Regions from separate parts of the Pseudonocardia ailaonensis genome, predicted to be linked through region 1. Evidence: riboswitches for the same ligand, from Rfam matches in the RefSeq annotation. Region 1 holds a riboswitch; each other region holds the start of a gene.
What was found. Region 1 has a riboswitch for S-adenosylmethionine ahead of ABD324_RS17660 (LLM class flavin-dependent oxidoreductase). Riboswitches for the same ligand answer to the same signal wherever they lie in the genome.
Positions count from the first base shown of each region.

Region 1 (7,141 bases):
CGGAGCAGGGTGAAGCCGTTGACGGGATCAGGGCCGTGGGTCTCGCGGAAGGCCCAGCCTCGTCCGTCCCGAGAGTCATCCACATAGGACACCGAGACGACGTCCTCCAGGCCGTGTAGCGCATGCTCCAGCGTGACCCGCTGCGACCAGGGGCAGAACCAGCCGGCGTAGAGGTGGTAGCGGCCGGGCTCGGCGCGGAAGCCGCTCGAGCCGTCCTCGGTGATCCGGCCGGTGAAGCGGTAGAGCGGGCGGTCGTCGCCGGGACGGCGGACGATGCGGTACTCGCCGTGGACCGTGGGATCGGCGGGCGAGGCGTAGCGGGGTGCGGTCATGGGTGTCCCTCTGTGACGTGCGGAGGCGCTCGCGGGTTCGGGCAGAGCTCACCCGGGAAGAGGGCGGGGAGCCGGCGTCAGGGTCGACAGAAGCCGGGAGGGGAGCCGAGCCCGTCCAGCCAGCGTCGCGCGACGAGCACGCGTGCCGGACCGGGCATCTCTCACTCCTCCTGGGGCGAACCTCCACCCACACAACCAGACCGGCACCGGACCGGCCAGCGTGAACCACAGCACAGCGAGCGCGGGAATAGGGGAGTCGTTGGTTGCCCGGCGCTCCGGAGCGGGCCGACTCGTATGCGTTCGCTCCGAGGGGTCGGCGGGACCGGGAACCTCAGAGTGACAGCGCCTCGAGCAGGGCGGCGGGCCGGTCGAGCGGCACGATGTGGCCGCAGTCCGGCACGACGAGACCGGTGAGGTCCTCGCACAACGGCCGGAGCTGCTGTTCGAGGGCCCGGCCGACGGGAGCGGCACCGATGGCGGTGGTCGGCACCGTCAGCCGGGTCCGGCTCGCCGCCTCGGCGAGCTGGGATCCGGTGCGGGGCAGGGCACGGTAGAACCCCAGGGTGCGGCCCAGCGCGCCGGGCCGGGCGTAGGCGCGGCCGAAGGCCTCCCGGACGTCGGGGCGAACACCCCGCCCCCGGGTCCCTTGGTCGTAGAACCAGCCGACGTACTCGGCCTCGTGGCCGGCCAGCACGGTCTCGGCGAGGCCGGGGACGGCATGGAAGCCGAACCACCACGGGGGACCACCCGCGAGGAAGTCCTCGGCGCCGGGGAGCGTGCCGAGCGTGCCCTCGACCAGCACGAGCCTGCGCACGAGGTCCGGGCGACGAAGGGCGAGCAGGAAGGCGACCGGCACGCCCGCGTCGAGCGCGACCACGGTGGCGGACTCGCCGCCGAGCAGGCCCTCGATGTCGGTGGCGAGGGTCCCGGCGTCGAGGCCCTCGCCCGACGCCTCGCTGTCCCCGAAGCCGCGCAGGTCCGGGGCCAGGACGCGATGGCCACCGGACAGCGGGCCGATGATCTCCGACCACACCCGCCAGGTGTGCGGGAAGCCGTGCAGGAGAACGACCGGCGGCCCGGCGCCCGCGGTGGCGACGTTCAGCTCGATCCCGTTCGTCCGCGTCCTTACCTGCTCGGTCACTGTTCCTCCCCTGGTCACGAATAGTGACCGGTGGGACGCTAGGCGGATGTCGGAGCTCGCGGAAGACGGCACCTCGACGTCAGGTGGTGAGGCCGGGGTAACCCGTGGCGGCCGCCGGGGCGACCTGTTCGATCCCACCTGCGCGACCCGGAAGCTGCTGGACCGCATCGGGACCAAGTGGACGTCGATGGTGGTCAAGGTCCTGGCCGCAGCCGGCGAGCTGCGGTTCACGGAGCTGCGCGGCCGGATCCCGGGCGTCTCGCAGAAGATGCTGTCCACGACGTTGCAGAACCTCGTGGCCGACGGTCTCGTCGCGCGCCGGGTCGAACACACCGTCCCGCCGCGGGTGTTCTACCGGCTCACCCCGCTCGGGGACTCGCTGGAGGTGCCGCTGGCGGCGCTGCGGGAGTGGGCCGAACGGCACATGCCGGAGGTCGACGCCGCCCGGGCGGACGTGAGGCGTGCGGCGGAGTCTTGACGGCGGGCCGCCCGCGCGACGTAGAGTCGGGGCACGGCCTTCGGGCCACCATCCAGAGCGGCCGAGAGACCTGGCTCAGTGACGCCGCAGCAACCCGCCGCCTCGCGGTGCGGGTGCTCATGCCGGGAGCGATGGGGGCGGGGATGAGGGTCGGCGCAGGGTCCGCGGCAGGGTGCTCCGTGGAGGGATTCGTCGGAGCACAGCGGCGCCATGTCGACCTGCTGCGCGTCGCCAGTGCCTGCTGTCCGGGCTGAGTCCCCGACCGCCTTTCCCCTTTCCTCGCGCGGCCCGCGTGCGCCCTCCTGTGCCCGGGCCCCTCTCCCGGAGGTCCCGCCGTGCCCGCAGTCCGTCCGCCGCTGTCCGTCCTCGATCTCTCCCCGGTGCCCGCCGGCGGGACGGCCGGGGACGGGCTGCGCAACTCGATCGATCTCGCGCAGGTCGCGGAGCGCGCCGGCTACCACCGGTACTGGGTGGCCGAGCACCACCTCAATCCCGGTGTGGCGTCGTCGTCCACGCCGGTGCTGGTGGCGTTGATCGCCGCGGCGACGGGTCGGATCCGGGTCGGATCCGGTGCGGTGCAGCTGCCGAACACGGCCCCGCTGTCGGTCGCCGAACAGTTCGGGACGGTGGGTGCGGTGTACCCGGGGCGGATCGACGTCGGGCTGGGCCGGTTCGACCTGCACAAGCTGCTCACGTTGATCCGTCAGGGACAGGCCGCCCCCGGAGCGGCGGCGCCGCCCCCGGCACCGCCCGCCCGCGTGGTCGACGGGTTGCTGATCCCGCCACCCGCCCGGTTCGTCGGGGATCTGTCGCTGTTCGGGACGTTCGGGGAGCTGCTGGGCTTCAGCGCGGACGACCTCCCGCCGGACTACCGCGCCCAGGTCCGGGACATCCTGTCCTACTTCGACGGCACCTCGACCCGTCCGGACGGGCGGCCGCTCGAGGTCACCCCGGCCCGGGGCGCCGACGTCGAGGTCCTGGTCCTGGGGGCCAGTGCCGGGGCGAGTGCGCAGGTGGCGGGGGAGCTGGGGCTGCCCTTCGCGGCGAACTACCACACCTCGCCGAGCGCGACGCTCGACGCGGTGGCGGCCTACCGGGCGGCGTTCAGGCCCGGCCGGGTCGCCGAGCCGCACGTGCTGGTGTCCGCGGACGTCGTCGTCGCGGACGACGACGAGCGGGCCCGGGAGCTCGCCGCCCCGTACGCACAGTGGGTCCTCGACATCCGCAGCGGCCGCGGCGCCCACCCGTACGTCACGCCGGAAGACGCTCTGGCCCGCGAGTGGACCGACCGGGAGCGGTCGGCGGTGCAGGACAGGGTCGACACCCAGTTCGTGGGCTCACCCACCACCGTCACCGAGCAGCTGAAGACCCTCGCCCGCGTCGCCGGCGCCGACGAGCTGGTCGTCACCACGATCACCACCGACCACACCGACCGGGTCCGCAGCTACGAGCTGTTGGCCAAGGCGTGGGGCGTCTGATGGCGCGCGACGGGATCTTCCTCGCCTACAACCTGCGGACCTACGGCAACCTGCCGTCGGCCTGGCTCTCCCCGCGGCTCACGCGGTTCGCCCTCTACGACCCGGCCTACTGGGCCGAGTTCGCACAGCTGGCCGAGGCCGGCCTGCTCGACGCGGTGTTCACCGGCGACGCCTCGCAGATCACCGACCCGACCAGCTCAGTGGCCGACGGGCTGGACCGCTTCACGGCCTGGACGGCGGCGATCGAGGCCACCGAGCACCTCGGGTTCCTGCTCACCGCGTCGACCACCTACAACGACCCGTTCCGGCTCGCGGAGCGGTTGCTCTCGCTCGACGTCCTCGTCGGCGGCCGGCTCGGGTGGAACGTGGTGACCTCGCACTCCGGTGCGGCCGCCGCCAACTTCGGGTTGCCCTCGCACCCGCCGCGCGACACCCGCTACGCCCGGGCCGAGGAGTTCGTGGGGATCGTCACGGACCTGTGGTCCGGTGCGGTGGTCGACCACGAGAGCGAGCAGTTCGTGGTGCACGGCCGGCTGGCGGTGCCGCCGTCGCGGCAGGGACGACCCCCGATCGTGCGGGCCAGCACGTCCGACGCCGGGCGGAGCCTGGCCGGCCGGTACGCCAACGGCGTGTTCGCGGCGGACCTGACGCGCTCCGGCGCGGTCGCGCACCGGGCCGCCTTCCGCGGCGACGCCCGGAGCTTCGGCCGCCCGCCGGAGCACCTGAACTACCTGTCCGGCCTGCGGCTCGTGCTCGGCAGCACCCAGGCCGAGGCGGAGGCGAAGATCGCCGACGTCTACGGCCAGTCCCCGGACCACACCGCCGAACAGGTCGCCTGGCTGAGCGGCCTGATCGACTTCGACGTGTCCACACTGGACCCGCAGGAGCCGCTGCCGCTGGAGCTGCTGGCCGAGCACCGCCTTGCCGAGCTGCCCGCGACCGAGACGGTGAGCCTCGGGTTCCGCGCGTCGGTCCACGGGTTCCTGCGCGAGAACGCCGGACTGCCGTTGGCGCAGCTGCTCGTCCGCAGCCGGTTCGTCGGATCCGGGCACTCGACCTTCGTGGGGACGCCCGAACAGCTGGCCGACCGCCTGGAGGACTGGTACAAGGCGGGCGCCGCGGACGGCTTCGTGCTCGCGCCGGACCTGACCCTGGAGACCCTGCAGGTGCTGGTCGACGAGCTGGTGCCGGCGTTGCAGCGCAAGGGGATCTACAAGCGCGAGTACACCTCGGACACCTTCGCGGGGCACCTCGGGCTGCCGCCGTTCGGGCGACCGGGGGACCTGCGGTTCGACGCGGACCCGGCCCGGCGGACCGCGGCCCGGGCGACCGTCCTCGCCCGGCGGGCCGACCCGCGGGCCGAGGATCCCGCCGCGCCGGCCCCCGCGGGGGTGGCGGCGCGGTTCACGGCGGCCGGGCCGATGAACCTCGTGGCGCTCACCGGGGAGGCCCTGTCCGAGGCCGTCGCCGACCCGAACCGGCTCCCCGCGGGCCCGGACGGGTACGTCCTGGGCCTCGACCGCGTGCTCGGGCCCGCGCCGGCGGCGGCGCTCGATCCCACCACGGCCGCCGCGGTGCTCGGCCTGCGCCGCCCGGACCTGGCATTCCTGCCTGTGGTGGCCGTCGAGCGCGAACACCCGTGGAACCTCGCGCGGACCGTGGCCAGCCTGGAGCACTGGCTGCGCGGGCGCACCGGCGTGGTCCTCGCCGGCCGGGACCGGCTGTCCGCCGCGGGCCGGCCGGGCGCCGAGGCGTGGGATCCCGGCCCCTTCGCCGCGCCCACCCCGGCGGGCCCGGCCACCACGGCGGAGGCCGCGCGGGTCCTGCGCGCCCTCTGGGCGTCGTACCCGCACTCCGCGCTGGTCGTCGACCGGGAGCGCCGCGTCTACGCCACCGGCGAGGGGATCGCGCCGATCGACCACGTCGGCGCCTACCGGGTGGCCGGTCCGGGCGCGGTGGCGTCCGGCGTCCACGGCCGGCCGGTCGTCGGGCAGGTGGTCGAGGACCCGGCCGAGCTGCTCGACGCGCAGGAGGCCGTCGACGTCGCCCTCGTGCCGGCCTCCCGGTTGCCCACCCTGCTCGGCCTGCTCGACCGCTTGCCCCCGCACCTCGCGTTCCTGGTGGTCGGCGGGCCGGCCCCGGCGCGGCACCGGTTCCTCGGGTCGGTCGCGACCCGGACCCGACTCACGGAGGAGACCGCGTGAAGTTCCTCGTCCTGATCGGCGGGCCGGCGCGAGAGGTCAGGTCCCGCAGTAGGTGACGTGTGCGGCCCCCGCCGGGCCCGGGAGGGTGAGGCGCTCGAGGCCGCGGCGCCCGGTGAAGGGCTCGCGGACCGCCGCCAGCAGGGCGCGGAACGGGGCGAGATCGCCCTGCTCGGCGGCGCCGAGGGCGGCGTCAGTGACGTGGTTGCGCGGGATGTAGAGGGGGTTGACGCGGTCCATGCCGGCTGCGACCGCCGCCCGGTCGGCGGGGAGCCGGGCCTCCCGGCGGGCCGCCCACGCGTCGAACGCCCGGCGGTCGAGGAAGAGGTCCCGGGCCGTCCCGGCGGCGAGGGCCCGGAAGAAGGTCGTGAAGTCGACTCCCTGGGCGTGCAGGAGTTCCATCAGGTCCGCGGCGAGCACGGGGTCCGGTGTGGACAGTCCGAGTTTGGCCGCCATGCCGGCGTTCCAGTGCCGCTCGTAGGTCCGCGGGTAGTCGGCGAGCACATCGTCCGCGGCCTCGCCGAGACCCAGGCTCTCGCCGAGCCGGGCGAGGTTCCACCGCAGGATCGCGGGCTGGCTGCCGTAGGCGTAGCGCCCCTTCGTGTCCAGCGAGCTGAAGACGGTGGCCGGGTCGACGGCGTCCATGAACGCGCAGGGCCCGAAGTCGATCGTCTCGCCCGAGAGCGTCGTGTTGTCCGTGCTCATCACCCCGTGCACGAACCCGACGAGCATCCAGCGGGCCACGAGCGAGGCCTGCGCGTCGACCACGTGGGAGAAGAGCTCGAGGGCGTCGGACGCGTCCGGGTGGTGCCGGGCGATCGCATGCGCGACGAGTGCCTGCAGCACAGCGGGATCGTCCAACCCGGCCGCGTACTGGACCGTGCCCACGCGCAGGTGGCTCCCGGCGACCCGGGCCAGCACGGCACCCGGGAGCGGGCGGTCCCGGGTGATCTCCACCCCCGTGGCGACGACGGCGAGCGCGCGGGTCGTCGGGATCCCGAGGGCGTGCATGGTCTCGCCCATCAGGTACTCGCGCAGCATCGGCCCGACGGCCGCCATGCCGTCGTAGCCCCGGGAGTACGGGGTGGGCCCGGTGCCCTTGAGGTGCAGGTCGCGGCGCCGCCCGCGGGTGTCGACCACCTCGCCGAGCAGCAGCGCCCGCCCGTCGCCCAGGCGCGGCTTGTAGACGCCCCACTGGTGGCCGGCATAGACCAGCGCGGTCGTGGTCATGCCGTCCGGCAGGCCGGTGCCCGTCAGCAGCGCCACCCCGGCGGGCTCGCGGAGCAGGTCGGGGTCGGCGCCCAGCTCGGCGGCGAGCTCCTCGTTGAGGACGAGCAGCCGCGGATCGGGGGCCGGCACCGCCTGCCAGGGCAGCGACAGGGCCGGCACGTCCCGGGCGTAGGTGGCGTCGAGGTCGAACGGGGCGCGGGAGGTCGTCACGAGGTGGGTCCTGCCGTCGGGAGGGGGCCGAACACGGTGACCGGCGGCGGATCGCCTCGGTAGGCCTCGAT
Region 1 covers NZ_BAAAQK010000009.1:377,831-384,971, reverse strand. Annotated here, with positions in the region: gene ABD324_RS17675 (glutathione S-transferase C-terminal domain-containing protein) at 1-332, opposite strand, end outside; gene ABD324_RS17670 (alpha/beta fold hydrolase) at 664-1,473, opposite strand; gene ABD324_RS17665 (winged helix-turn-helix transcriptional regulator) at 1,598-1,951, shown strand; SAM riboswitch class I at 1,997-2,089, shown strand; gene ABD324_RS17660 (LLM class flavin-dependent oxidoreductase) at 2,287-3,429, shown strand; gene ABD324_RS17655 (LLM class flavin-dependent oxidoreductase) at 3,429-5,633, shown strand; gene ABD324_RS17650 (protein adenylyltransferase SelO) at 5,670-7,070, opposite strand; gene ABD324_RS17645 (molybdopterin-dependent oxidoreductase) at 7,067-7,141, opposite strand, start outside.

Region 2 (7,141 bases), on a different contig from region 1:
TCGAGCTGGGCCAGGCACGTCTCGGCCTCCCGGAGCGCGTGGAACACCGAGCGCGGGAACAACCGGTCCATGAGCATGAACTGCACGACGCGCACCGCGTCGACGGCACCGCGATAGGTCCGCAGGTAGGTGTCCTGGGCGCCGGCGGAGCGCAGCACCAGGAGCCAGGCCGGCGAGCTCATCCGGTCCGACACCCGGCTCATCAGCAGCCGGACCACCATGTCGACGCGTTCCACCGAGCGTCCGAGCAGGTAGAAGCGCCACGAGTCGTCCCGGCTCATGGTGCTCGCGGCCAGCCCGGAGAACATGGCCGCCCGGTCCTCGATGTAGCTGAAGAAGGCGTGCGGGCCCACCCACCGCGCGTAGCGCTGTCGCTCCGGCACCGCGTTCCACGTGACGTTGAGGCACTCCCACATCTCCGAGGAGACGACCTCGCGGGCGCCGCGGGCGTTCTCGCGCGCGCTGGTGATGGAGGAGACGATCGAGCCGGCGGTCTCGGCGGAGTAGCCGAGCAGCTCGGTCAGCCCGAAGGCGTCCAGCGGCTCCGACGTGCCGGGATCCACCCCCATCACGGCGAGCAGCCGGCGCGCGGCCGCGTCGACGTCGATGGTGGCGTCCTCGAGCAGCTGGTGGACGGACACGTCGAGGATCCGGGCCGTGTCGTCGGCGCGCTCGACGTAGCGGCCGATCCAGAACAGGGACTCGGCGTTGCGGGCGAGCATCAGGCGTCCCTCCCCTGCTGTTGCTGCTGTTGCTGTTGCTGCTGGCCGATCGTCAGCTCCGGGCCCTGCTCGGCCGCCGGGCCGCTGGCCGGGGCGTCCGAGGCGATACCGCGCTCGCCCAGCTCCCGCTCGGCCTCGGTGGAGCGGCTCGCCGCCAGCACCCAGGTGTCCTTCGAGCCGCCGCCCTGGCTGGAGTTCACGACCAGCGACCCCTTCGGCAGGGCCACCCGCGTGAGCCCGCCCGGCAGCACGAACACGCCCTCGCCGTCGTTCACCGCGAAGGGCCGCAGGTCGACGTGCCGCGGGACCAGCCGGTCGTCCACCTTGGTCGGCACGGTCGACAGCTGGACGACGGGCTGCGCGATCCAGCCGCGCGGATCGGTCCGGATCGCCTTGCGCGCGTCCCGCAGCTCCTTGGCGCTCGCGTTGGGCCCGAACAGGATGCCGTAGCCGCCCGAGCCCTCGACCGGCTTGATGACGAGCTCGTGGAGGGTGTCGAGGACCTCCTCGCGCTCGAGGTCGAGCCAGCACCGCAGGGTGGTGACGTTCGGGATGACCGGGCGCTCGCCGAGGTAGTACTTGATCATCTGGGGGACGTAGGTGTAGACGAGCTTGTCGTCGCCGACCCCGTTGCCCACCGCGTTGGCGATCACCACGTTGCCCGCGCGGGCGGCGTTCATGATCCCGGCGACGCCGAGCACCGAGGTCGGCTGGAACTGCAGCGGATCGAGGAAGTCGTCGTCGATGCGCCGGTAGACGACGTCGACGCGCTGCTCCCCCTCCGTCGTCCGCATGTAGACGAGGTTGTCCCGGCAGAACAGGTCCCTGCCCTCGACCAGCTCCAGGCCCATCTGCCGGGCGAGCAGCGAGTGCTCGAAGTACGCCGAGTTGTAGACGCCCGGGGTCAGCACGACGACGGTCGGGTCGGCGACGTTCGGGGCGGCGGCCGCACGCAGCGCCCGCAGCAGGTGGGTGGAGTAGTCGCCGACCGCGCGCACCCGCTGGCGGGTGAACAGGTCAGGGAAGACCCGCGCCATGGTGCGGCGGTTCTCCATCACGTAGGACACGCCCGACGGGTTGCGGAGGTTGTCCTCCAGCACCCGGAACGTGCCCTCCTGGTCGCGGACGAGGTCGATGCCGGCCACGTGGATCCGCACCCCGTTGGGCGGGTTGAGCTGGTTGGCGGAGCGCTTGAAGTGCTCGCAGCTGGTGATGAGGCGCCGCGGGACGACGCCGTCGCGGACGATCTGGGCGTCGTTGTGCACGTCGTGCAGGAAGGCCTCGAGTGCCTTCACCCGCTGCACGATGCCGCGCTGCAGCCGGCTCCACTCGCTCGCCGAGATCACCCGCGGCACGATGTCCAGCGGGAACGGGCGCTCCTGGCCGGAGAGGCTGAACGTGATGCCCTGGTCCAGATAGGCGCGGTCGAGCGCCTCCGAGCGCGCGGCGAGGTCCGCGGCGGCGGTCGGGGCGATCGCGTCGTGCAGGTGCCGGTAGGGGGCACGCACGCTGCCGTCCGGCGAGAACATCTCGTCGAACGCGTCCGGGTTGGGCCGGTCCGGTTCGAGGTAGCCGGCGAACAGGGCGTCGTCGGCCCCCGATGTCCCTGCTGGTCTACGGTCGAGTGCGCGGCTCACGACGGTCATCTTGACCGGTCGGACGGGGCCGGGCCAGACGGGACGGGTTACGTCGATGTCAACGGCACGGCGCCGCTCACCGGGGTGGTGGGGGGCCGCAAGGGGCCGTCTGTAAGATGGACAGCCGAGTGCTCGGCGTGCTCGCTCGCATCGGAAACCACGGTCGGGATCGCCGGAGCCCCCCGAAGCGAGAGTCCACCCAGAGTCAACCGAGTACGACTGAAGAGGCACACCAGCGTGGCGAACATCAAGTCCCAGATCAAGCGCGTCAAGACCAACGAGAAGGCGCGCCAGCGCAACAAGTCGGTCAAGTCGTCGGTCAAGACCGCTGTCCGCAAGTTCCGCGAGGCGGCCGACGCCGGCGACACCGAGAAGGCCCTCGAGCTGCAGCGCGCCGCGGCCAAGGCCCTCGACAAGGCGGCCGGCAAGGGCGTCCTGCACAAGAACCAGGCCGCCAACCGCAAGTCGGCGATCGCGAAGCGCGCCGCCTCGCTCTCGGCCTGATCCCGGACCCGGCCTGATCGCAGAGTCTCCGCGCCCGACGGGGCGCGGTCGCGCTCCTCGGTGAGCGTTCCGACGACGGCGCTGCCCTTTCCCGTGGGGCAGCCCCGTCGTCGTGTCCGGGGCACCGGGCTGGGGCGCCGGGCCCGTGGATGAGCGAACGGCACTCTCGCTCATACCTAGTGAGCGAACGGCACTCTCGCTCCTGACCGGTGAGCGAACGGGCCGCCGCGCGGTACCGGGCCGGCGGGCGGGATCTCGGGGTCAGCTCGTGCCGCGGGCGTCGACGATCGCCAGGACCGCCCGTTCGAGGGCGTAGCCGGGGTCGGCCGCCGCGCCCTTGACGTCCGCGTTGACCTGCGCCGTCGCCGCGATCGCGACCGCCAGCCCGTCCGGGTGCCAGGAGCGGACCTGCCCCTGGGCCTTGCGGATCTTCCAGGGCGGCATGCCGAGGCTGCCGGCCAGCCGGTTGGGATCCCCCCGCCCGGCCGAGCCGACCTTCGCCAGCGTGCGCACCGCATCCGCCAACGCGTCGGCCACCAGGACCGGCGCGACCCCGAGCACCAACGCCCACCGCAACGCCTCGAGCGCCCCCGACCGGTCCCCCGCCACCGCCTTGTCGGCCACCGCGAAGCCGGACGACTCCGCCCGCCCGCGGTGGTAGCGGCGCACGGCGTCGCCGTCGACCCGGCCGCCGGTGTCGGCGACGAGCTGCGCGGTGGCGGCGGCGAGCTCGCGCAGGTCGGAGCCCACGGCCTCCAGCAGCGCCGCCACGGCGTCCGCGGTGATCATCCCGCCCTCGCGCTTCGCCTCGGCGCGCACGAACTCCGCCCGCTCCTCCGCCCGGGAGAGCTTGTCGCAGCGGGTGACGTTCGCGCCGCGCTTGCGCAGGTCGTCCATCAGCTGCTTGCCGCGCGCCCCGCCCGCGTGCACCGCGACCAGCACGATCCCGTCGGCGGGTTCGGCGGCGTAGGCGAGGATCGCCGCGGCGACCTCCTTGCCGGCCTCGTGCGCGCCCTGGACCACCACGACGCGGCCCTCGGCGAACAGCGACGGGCTCAGGTGCCCGGCCAGCTCGCCCGGCGTGATCTCCGACGGCTTGAACCGCATGATGTCGGCCGCGGGATCCGCCGCCCGGGCCGCCCGCAGGATGCCCTGCACGGCCCGCTCGACCAGCAGCTCCTCCTCACCCACGACCAGCTGGAGCGGGTCGGGCGGCTTCGTGGCCGGCATGGGGCTCCTCACTCGGTACCGCGCCGCGCGGGGCGGCTCGGGGCTGTCGGGGGACGGGTCCCCCGCATCGTCGCGCACCGCACCGACAATCCGTGACCCGGCTCCCAGATCCTGGATTCCGCTGGCAGGGGCGCCCCGAGGTGCCGTAACGTGCACGGCATCCGGATCTTTCGGGCCCAGTGCGGCCCGCGGCCGGGGAACAACTTCACATGGCTCATCCAGAGGGGCAGAGGGAACGGCCCGTTGAAGCCCCGGCAACCGGCGTCGAACGACGATCCGCGCGTTGCACCTTCGTGGTGTGCGCACGTCGACGAACCAGGTGCCAATTCCGGCCCGCGCGAGCGGGACAGATGAGGAGATCTGATGACTCTCACTGCTGACACCACTGCGACCTCGTACGACCTCGGCTCCGCGCGCGCCCTGTCCTGTCGGGAGTGCGGCCACCAGAGCGCGCTGGCCGCCGAGTTCGCCTGCAGCCAGTGCTTCGGCCCACTCGAGATCGCGTACGACTTCCCGAAGGTCACCCGCGAGTCCATCGAGGCCGGCCCCAAGTCGATCTGGCGCTACCAGGACCTGCTCCCCGTCCCGTCGGACGTGCGCGAGCACGCCAACACCGAGCCCGGCTTCACCCGCCTCATCCAGGCGGACCGGCTCGCCGCCGAGCTCGGCGTGCGCAAGCTCTGGATCAAGGACGACACCGGCAACCCCACGCACTCCTTCAAGGACCGGGTCGTCGCCGTCGCCCTCGCCGCCGCCCGCGAACTCGGCTTCTCCGTGCTCTGCTGCCCCTCGACCGGCAACCTGGCCAACGCCGTGGCGGCCGCGGCCGCGCGGGCCGGCTGGGACTCCGTGGTCCTGATCCCCTCCAACCTGGAGCAGGCCAAGATCACCACGACCGCCGTCTACGGTGGCACGCTGCTCGCGGTCGACGGCAACTACGACGACGTCAACCGCCTGGCCACGGAGCTGGCCGCGGAGCACGAGGACTGGGCGTTCGTGAACGTCAACGTCCGGCCCTACTACGCCGAGGGCTCCAAGACCCTGGGCTACGAGGTCGCCGAGCAGCTCGGCTGGCGGCTCCCGGACCAGATCGTCATCCCGGTCGCCTCCGGCTCGCAGCTCACCAAGGTGGACAAGGGCTTCGGCGAGTTCGTGAAGCTCGGCCTGGTCGAGGACAAGCCCTACAAGATCTTCGGCGCCCAGGCCTCCGGCTGCTCGCCCGTGGCCACCGCGTTCGAAGCCGGCGTCGACTTCATCCAGCCGGTGAAGCCGGACACCATCGCCCGCTCGCTCGCGATCGGCAACCCGGCGGACGGCCCGTACGTGCTCGACTCGGTGCGCCGCACCGGCGGTGCGGTCGGCCAGGTGACGGACGACGAGGTGCGCGAGGGCATCACGCTCCTCGCCCGCACCGAGGGTGTGTTCGCCGAGACCGCCGGCGGCGTCACGGTGGCCACCGCGCGGAAGCTGATCGAGGCCGGCCTGATCGACCGGGATGCCGAGACCGTCCTGCTGATCACCGGCGACGGCCTCAAGACCCTCGACGCCGTGTCCGACACCGCGCGCCCGACCGCCACCGTGCCGGCCACCAGCGCCGCCGTCGCGGAGGCCCTCGAGGGCCGCTGAGCGTCCTCCCACCGGGAGCGGCGGCGGGTCCACCACCGCTCCCGGGGCCTGACCTCCTCGGCCGGGTGGCGCCGCGGCAGTGCTCGGCGCCCTCACCCGGGGCTGCGGATCGGGACCGGCGCCGTCGTCGGGGTCCCGTCCACGCCGTCGCCGGCGGCGCCGCCCCCGTCTCGTCCCGCGCGGGGCCGGGAGCGGCTCGCCCCGGGCCACGATCTCGTCCGCGGCGGTCACCGCGACGTCCCCGCTCTGGTCGGTGCGCCGCACCACCGTCCCGGACCGGGTCAGCTGGTCGAGCACCCCGGCGTTGGGGTGCCGGTAGGGGTTGCCGGCGCCGACGCTGACCAGCGCCGCCCGCGGCGACACCGCCCGCAGGAAGTCCGGGTTCGTGGAGCGGGATCCGTGGTGCGGGACCTTGAGGATGTCGGCGCGCAGGTCCGCGCCCGAGTGCAGCAACGCGGCCTGGGCGTCGAGCTCGACGTCCCCGGTGAGCAGGACGCGACCCGCCGGCGTGGTCGCGCGGAGCACCACTGAGGTGTTGTTGACCGCCGTGCCGTCCTCACCATCCACGAAGGACGGTGCCGACGCCGGGGCGAGCACCTCCAGGACCAGCGAGGGCCAGGCGAGCCGGCGGCCTGCCGTGAGTTCCAGCAGCGCCGCACCGGATCCGGCCGCATCGGCCGCGATCCGGCGCAGCGCCGATCCCGGCTCGTGCGCCGGGCCGATCGCGATCCCACCCACCGACCGACCGCGCAGGGCGCCACCGAGGCCGCCCATGTGGTCGGCGTGCAGGTGGCTGATCACGACGAGGGCCAGGGAGTCCACGCCGAGCCGGCGCAGGCACGCGTCGACGGTGCCGTCCTCCGGCCCGGCGTCGACCAGCACGGCCCGGCCCGGCTCGCCGGTGGCCAGGACGATCGCGTCCCCCTGCCCGACGTCGCAGGCCACCACGCTCCAGCCCGCGGGCGGCCAGCCCGGCCGGACGACCCGGGTCGGGATCAGGACCAGTGCCAGCCCGACGACCACCGCCAGGACCAGGAGCCGGGAGCGGCGGAAGCGGAGGAGCACCACCAGCGCGAGCAGGAGCCCGGCGAGCAGCGCCGCGCCCGCGAGCCCGTCCGGCCACGGGAGCACCGCGCCGGGCAGGGCGGCCGCCCGGTCCCCCACGAACACGAGCCACTCGACCGCGGGCCCGGCCACCCACGCGCATGCCGCGGCCAGCGCCGGGCTCACCGGGGAGACGACCGCGGCGAGCACGCCCAGCACGGTCGCCGGCGCGACGGCGGGCACCACGAGCAGGTTCGCCAGCACGGTGACCGGGCTGATCTGCCCGCTCAGGCCCGCGATCAGCGGCGCGGTCGCGAGGCACGCGGCTGCCGGGATCGCCAGCATCTCCGCGATCCCGAGCGGCACGCCCCGGCGGTG
Region 2 covers NZ_BAAAQK010000007.1:33,314-40,454, reverse strand. Annotated here, with positions in the region: gene ABD324_RS14865 (alpha-E domain-containing protein) at 1-722, opposite strand, end outside; gene ABD324_RS14860 (circularly permuted type 2 ATP-grasp protein) at 722-2,368, opposite strand; gene rpsT (30S ribosomal protein S20) at 2,597-2,863, shown strand; gene holA (DNA polymerase III subunit delta) at 3,125-4,093, opposite strand; SAM riboswitch class I at 4,305-4,450, shown strand; gene thrC (threonine synthase) at 4,457-5,719, shown strand; partial or broken gene ABD324_RS14840 (ComEC/Rec2 family competence protein) at 6,119-7,141, opposite strand, start outside.
Region 2: linked by a shared signal. The riboswitch ahead of thrC (threonine synthase) and the one ahead of ABD324_RS17660 (LLM class flavin-dependent oxidoreductase) in region 1 are both predicted to bind S-adenosylmethionine.

Region 3 (7,141 bases), on a different contig from region 1:
GCCAGCACGATCGCGGTGAACGGGTCCACCTGCCGGCTGCGCACGTCCCGGTGCCGGTCGCGCGCCTCGGCCTCGGTGTCCCCCAGCAGGACCGCGGCCGACGGCAGGATCTTGACCTGGTCGGGATCGCGGCCGAACTTCGCCACCCGCGCCTTGACGTCGGTGTAGAAGGCCTTCGCCTCGTCGAACTTCTGGTAGCGGGAGAAGATCGCGTCCGAGCGGGAGGCGGCGAAGTCCCGCCCCGCCGGTGACTCCCCGGCCTGCAGCACGACCGGGTGCCCCTGCGGGCTCCGCGGTGTGGTGAACCGGCCGGCGATGTCGAACTGCCTGCCGCGGAAGGAGAACTCCCCCACCCGCTCGTCGCGCAGGAAGCGGCCGGAGGCCGGATCGGCCACCACCGCGTCCGATCCCCACGAGTCCCAGAGCGCCCGGACCGCGTCCAGGGTCTCCCCGGCACGCTCGTAGCGCTGCGACCTGTCCAGGAACCCGCCGCGCCGGAAGTTCTCCCCGGTGTCCGCGTCCGAGCTCGTCACGACGTTCCAGGCGGCCCGGCCGCCGGAGAGGATGTCCAGGGTCGCGAACTTGCGGGCGAGCTCGTAGGGCTCGTTGAAGGTCGCGTTGATCGTGCCCGCGAGCCCGATGTGGTCGGTGACCGCCGCCAGCGACGCCAGCACGGTGAACGTGTCCGGCCGGCCGACGACGTCCTGGTCGAACACCTGCCCGCCGCGGGTCCGCAGCCGCAGTCCTTCCGCGAGGAACAGCAGGTCGAGGGTGCCGCGCTCGGCGGTACGGGCCCAGTGCTCGAAGGAGCTGAAGTCGATGTGGCTGCCCGAGGCCGGGTCGCTCCACACGGTGTCGTGGTTGACGCCCGGGAAGTAGGCCCCGAGGATGACCTGCCGCTTCACGCCGCCACCCCCGCGTACCGCGACGCCGGGCGCCCCAGCCCGAACCGCTCCCGCAACGTCCCCGCCTCGTACTCCGTGCGGAACAGCCCGCGCCGCGCGAGCTCCGGCACCAGGTCGTCGACGATCGCGTCGAGGTCGGCTGGTAGCACCGCGGGCCGCAGCCGGAACCCGTCGAGCCCCTCGTCCGCCCAGGACTCCAGCAGGTCGGCGAGCGCGGTCGGGGTACCCGCGAGCACCGCGGCGTCCGAGCGCAGCGGCGTGATCGCGTCGAGGCGGCGGAGCCGCTCGTGCGCGGCGTCCGCGTCCCGGTCGAGGACGACCACCAGGTCCGCGAGCACCGTCAGCGGCGGGCCCGTCCGCGCGACCGCGTGCTGGGCGGCGCGGATCTCGCCGAGGACCGCGGCGATGTCCGAGGACCCCCGCGGCGTCACGAACACGACGTCCGCGGCGCGGGCGGCCAGCTCGTAGGCGGTGCGGGCGTGCGCGAGCGCGACGACCAGCGGCTGGCCCTGCGGCGGGCGCGGCACGATGCCCGGCCCCTTCACCGCGAAGTGCGGGCCCTCGAAGTCGATCGCGTGGACCTTGTCGCGGTCCAGGAAGCGGTGGGTGGCGGCGTCCCGGATCTCCGCGCCGTCCTCCCAGCTGTCCCAGAGCCGGCGGACGACCTCCACGGCGTCCGCGGCCTCGTCGAACAGCTCCTGCACCGCGGCGGCCGTCTCGGGGGTGTTCAGGCTCTCGCGGCGGATCTCCGGCAGGGTCCGGCGGCCGAAGTGCGCCGCCTCGTCCGCCCGGGCCGAGGTCTGCACGCGCCATCCCGCGCGGCCGCGGCTGTCGTGGTCGAGCGTCGAGATCGCCGAGGCGATGTGGAAGGGCTCGGTGTGGGTGGTGGTGACGGTCGGGACGAGACCGACGTGCTGCGTCAGGGGCGCGAGGAACGCCGCGACCAGCGACGCGTCGAGCCGGCCCTGCACCAGGTCGGTGCGGCGGGCGCCCTCGGCGAGGTGGTCACCGGACTGCAGGCCCAGGCCGTCCTCGATGGTGAGCAGGTCGAGGCGGCCCCGCTCGGCGGCCCGGGCGAGCGCCGCCCAGTAGCGGGCGGTGAACAGCGACTCCGGGCGGGCGCCCGGTTCGCGCCAGGCGGCGGGATGCCAGCCGGCGCCGTCGAGGGCGACGGCGAGATGGAACGGTGCCATGAGGGCAGACCTCTCCTGCGGGAGGGCGGACGGGAGTCGGGCGCGTCAGCCCCGACAGGCCGCGCTGGCCGTGCGCAGGAGGTCCACGTGACGGCGCCGCACCCCGAGAAACATCCGTCCTCCATCGCTCCCGGCTTTAGCACCCGCACCCGAGGACGGGGGGTTGCTGCGGCGTCGTCGAGCCAGGTCTCTCAGCCGCTCTGGATGGTGTGGCCCGTGAGGGCCCCTGCCACTGTACGTACGCGTGACCGGGCCGCGTCAATCCCTCGGGTGACGCTGTGACCCACACCGCTCGCCTTGCGGCACAAGGTGTCCGGACAGGATCCCGGTCCTCGGGAACCCCGTCCCGTCCGCGGGCGATCGACCGGACATTCAGCCGGCGGTGGTCTCCTCGCGCACCAACGCGGCGATGCGGACGTCCCGGGTCCGCTCGAGGTGGGTGCGCAGCAGCGAGCGAGCGGTGTCCTGGTCCCCGGCGGTGATCGCGTCGAGGACCGCCGTGTGCTCGTCGTCGGACGAGTCGAGGTTCGGGTTGCGGGACATGTCGACGCTGTCGTAGAGCGCGAGCTGCAGGGCCAGGCGCTCGAGGATCCCGGTGATCGTCGGGTTGTGGCAGGCCTGGCGCAGCACCGAGTGCCAGCGCCCGTGCAGCATCCGGATCTGGTCCGGGTCGGTCGCCTGCCGGGCCTCCTCGTGGACGTGCCGCAGCCGGGCGAGGTCGAGCGCGGAGCGGTGGGCGGCGGCGGAGGCGGCCGCCTCGGCCTCCAGGGCGATGCGGGCCTGGTAGATCTCGACGACCTCGGTGGCGGTCAGGGTGCGGACCTGCGGGCCGCGGCTCCCCCGGACCACCAGCCCGTCGCACTCCAGCCGCAGGATCGCCTCGCGCACCGGGGCCCGGCCGACGCCGAGCCGCGCGGCCAGCGCCGTCTCCAGCAGCGTCGTCCCGGACGGGAGGGCGCCGCCGACGATCTCGTCCCGCAGCACCAGGTACTGCGCCTCACCAGCGCCCGCCTGCCCTGCCACCTGGCCTGTCGAGCCTGCTGCCACCGCGTTCCTCCGGACCGTTGCGTGGCCGTCACTGTACGACACGTGTCCGCACATTCGGCCATCCGCGTCATTCAGTGTTCACACGTGGAGACACATGGCGACACACGCTTGCGCTCGTTCCGGGCCCGGCTTACTGTCGCCGTGTCCGGTTCCGAACTCGCGCCCCCGGGGAGGTCAGACGTGCCGAGCGCCCAGCGCGACGTGCTGTCCCACCCCCGTGACACGCGCGGGGACCGGGGCTGCCGCAGCTGTCGCCCCTGCCCGCGCGGCTGATCCCGCGCCGATCCCGGTCAGCCGGACCCCGGCCGCCCGTGCCCGGGCGGCCGGTCCGCACCCGTGCCGCGCCCGGCGCGGTGCTGTCGATTCCGCTCTCGAGAGGTTCTCCCATGACGTCCGACGTCGTGCTGCGCCGCGGCCTGGTCGTGGCCGCGCTGACCCCGTTCGTGCGGGACACCGTGCGCGTGGACAAGGGCCGCTTCGCCGCCCAGCTGCAGGCGCTCGGCCGCGAGAAGCCCGTCGCCGTGACCGTCGGCGCGGTGGAGAGCCAGGAGTTCCAGGTCCTGACGCGCGCGGCCCGGCTCGGGCTGGTCGACGCGGCCCGCGAGGAGCTCCCCGCCGGGGTGCCGGTGATCTCCGGGGTCTCCAGCGCGTCGATCCGGGAGTCGATCGCGCTCGCCGGCGAGATCGCGAAGCGCGGCGCGACGGTGGCCGCGGCGGTGGCGAGCCCGAAGCCGTGGGGTGCCGCGCCGACGGCGGAGGAGGCCTACCGCTGGTTCGCCACCCTGGCGGACGCGAGCCCGATCCCGGTGCTGCTCTACAACAATCCGCGCCTCGGCGTGGACCTCTCGGTCGACACGATGGCCCGGATCTGCAGCCACCCCAACGTCGCCGCGATCAAGGAGACCTCTCGCGACGAGGCGAAGCTGCTCGGCCTGGTCAACCGGATCCAGGGCCACGCGCACGTCTACACGAACATGGAGCTGCTGTTCTCCACGCTCGCCCTCGGCGGCTCCGGCGCCATGCTGCCCACCTCGGGCCTGCCGCTGGCCGCTCGCCTGGTCGAGGCGTTCGAGGCCGGTGACCCCGCCGAGGCCGCCCGCCTGGCGCTGTTCTTCGCCGAGTTCCCCAGCCGCTGGACGAACCTCGGTTTCCTGCCCGCGGTCAAGGCCGCCGCCGGCCTGATGGGCCTGGAGCTCGGCCCGCCCGTCCATCCCTGGTCCGGGCTGTCGGAGGAACAACTCGCCGAGATGCGCGAGTTCCTCGCCAAGTGGGAGCTGCTGGACTACTACGCGGAGGCGGCCAAGTGACGCTCGTCGACCTGTCCCACCCGCTCTGGGCCGGGATGCCGAAGATCCCGATCCTCCCCGAGGTGGAGCGCCACCAGATCGCCGCGATCGCGGACGGGGCGCCGATGAACATCTCGTCGATCACGCTGGCGCTGCACGTGGGCACCCACGTCGACGCCCCCTCGCACATCGTGGAGGGCGGCACCCCGATCGACGAGCTGCCGGTCGAGCGCTTCCACGGCACCGCCGTGGTGTCGCGGGTGGACCGCAAGCCCGGCGAGGAGATCACCGTCGAGGACGTGCTCGCCGGCGGGCCCGAGCCCGAGCGCGGCGAGTTCCTCCTGGTCGCGACGGGGTGGAGCACGAAGTTCACCTCGCCCGAGTACGGCGACCACCCGAGCCTCTCCCCCGCGCTCGCCGAGTGGTGCGTGGAGCGCGGGATCCCGTTCGTGGGCGTCGACATGATCACGCCCGACCTGCCCGTGCACCGCCGCCCGCAGGGATTCGACTTCCCGGTGCACCGCACGCTGCTCGGCAACGACGTGCTGATCGCCGAGAACCTGACCCACCTCGACGGGCTGGCCGGCCGCCGGGTGCGCCTGCTCGCCTTCCCCCTCGCCATCCGCGGCGGAGACGCCGGCCCGGCCCGCATCCTGGCGGAGATCTAGACATGCGCTCGCTCGACCGTGGAACCTCGCCCCTCGACGACCCGGAGTCGCCGCTGTCGCGGGCGGCCCGGCAGCCCCTGATGCTGGGCCTTTTCCTGCCCCTGCAGACCGGCGCGTTCTCCCAGTCCACGCTGCCGCGCGGCACCCGCTGGGACTTCGAGTACAACCGCCACCTCACCCAGCTCGCCGAGAACGCGGGCTTCGAGTTCGTGTTCGGCCTGCAGCAATGGATCGGGCAGGGCGGCTTCGGCGGCGAGCAGCACTACCGCGAGAACTTCCTGGACCCCTTCATCTCCACGGTCGCGCTGTCGACCACGACCACCTCGATCCTGTCGATCTCCACCGTGCATGTGCTCTACGGCAACTGGCACCCGCTGCACCTGGCCCGCTTCGCCGCGACGGCGGACCACATCGCGGGCGGGCGCTACGGCCTCAACATCGTGACGGGCTACGCCACCGGCGAGCCCCCGATGTTCGGCATGGACCGCATCGACCACGACCGGCGCTACGACATGGCGGACGAGTTCACGTCCATCATGGAGGACCTCTGGGCGGGCCGGGAGAACCTCACCTACGAGGGCGAGTTCTACAAGCTGACGGACGCGTTCGTCTCCCCGCGCCCGCAGTACGGCCGCCCGATCCTGGTGGCCGCCAGCGGTTCCCAGGCCGGCTACGACTTCGCCGGCAAGCACGTGGACATCGTGTTCACGGCCAGCCCGGCCGGCGCCGCGTTCGACGGGGCGATCGACGCGATGCCCGCGCACGTCGCCCAGATCAAGGCGGCCGCGCGGGCGCAGGGCCGCGAGGTCAAGGTCATCATCTTCCCACTCGTCATCTGCCGGGACACCGATGCCGAGGCGGAGGCCTACCGGGACGAGATCGTGGCCCACGCCGACCACGAGTCCCTGGTCACCTACCACGCCCGACACACCACCGGGGACTCCAAGGCCTGGCCGCAGCACGTGCTCGCGGACCGGGCCCTCGGTGGGCACCTGCAGATCGTCGGCGGCCCGGAGAAGGTCGCCGAGAGCCTGGACCGGCTGCACGCCGCCGGGTTCGACGGGGTGCAGCTGGGCTTCTACGACTACGAGCCGGAGCTCGCCTACTTCACCGAGGCCGTGGTCCCCCTGCTGAAGGCCCGCGGACTCCGATCATGATTCTGACCGCCACGGTGATGGGCCTGGGCATGCACCACGGCGCCTGGCGCTACCGAGACGGCGACCCGTTCGACCAGACGGATCCCGCCTACTACGTGCAGATCGCCACGACCGCCGAGCGCGGCGGCCTGCACGCGATCTTCCTGGCCGACACCCTCGACGTCAGCGAGGAGCGGTTCGCCCGCCCCAACCTCGGCGCCCTGGACCCGGCCGTCGTGCTGTCCGTGATGGCCGCGCACACCGAGCGGATCGGGCTGGTCGGCACCTCGTCGACCACGTTCAACGAGCCCTACAACCTGGCGCGGCGCTTCGCGAGCCTGGACGCGATGAGCCGCGGCCGGGCGGGCTGGAACGCCGTCACCACCTTCGTGCCCGCCGTCGCCGGCAACTTCGGTGGCCTGCCGCTGCCCGCCCACGACGAGCGCTACGCCCGCGCCGCCGAGTTCCTCGACGTCGTGATCGGGCTGTGGGAGAGCTGGGAGCCCGGCGCGACCGTGGGCGACAAGGCGGGCAACGTCTACGTCGATCCCTCCCGGGTGCACGCCCTCGACCACGTCGGCCCGCACTTCGCCGTCCGCGGCCCCTCGACTCTGCCGCGCTCCCCGCAGGGCAGGCCGGTGATCTTCCAGGCCGGGGCCTCGGAGGGCGGGCGCGAGCTCGCCGCGCAGTACGCCGACGTCGTGTTCACCGCGCAGAACACCCTGGCCGGGGCGGTCGAGTTCCGGTCCGACGTCCGGCGCCGGGCCGTCGCGCACGGCCGCCCCGCCGACTCGATCAAGGTCCTGCCCGGCCTGCTCCCCGTGCTGGGCAGCACGACCGCGGAAGCCCAGCGGCGCAAGGACACCCTCGACGAGCTGCGCGGCATCGGGCCCGAGCTGGAGAAGC
Region 3 covers NZ_BAAAQK010000006.1:74,208-81,348, forward strand. Annotated here, with positions in the region: gene ABD324_RS14260 (NtaA/DmoA family FMN-dependent monooxygenase) at 1-905, opposite strand, end outside; gene ABD324_RS14265 (LLM class flavin-dependent oxidoreductase) at 902-2,098, opposite strand; SAM riboswitch class I at 2,217-2,309, opposite strand; gene ABD324_RS14270 (GntR family transcriptional regulator) at 2,471-3,121, opposite strand; gene ABD324_RS14275 (dihydrodipicolinate synthase family protein) at 3,532-4,452, shown strand; gene ABD324_RS14280 (cyclase family protein) at 4,449-5,099, shown strand; gene ABD324_RS14285 (LLM class flavin-dependent oxidoreductase) at 5,102-6,256, shown strand; gene ABD324_RS14290 (LLM class flavin-dependent oxidoreductase) at 6,253-7,141, shown strand, end outside.
Region 3: linked by a shared signal. The riboswitch ahead of ABD324_RS14265 (LLM class flavin-dependent oxidoreductase) and the one ahead of ABD324_RS17660 (LLM class flavin-dependent oxidoreductase) in region 1 are both predicted to bind S-adenosylmethionine.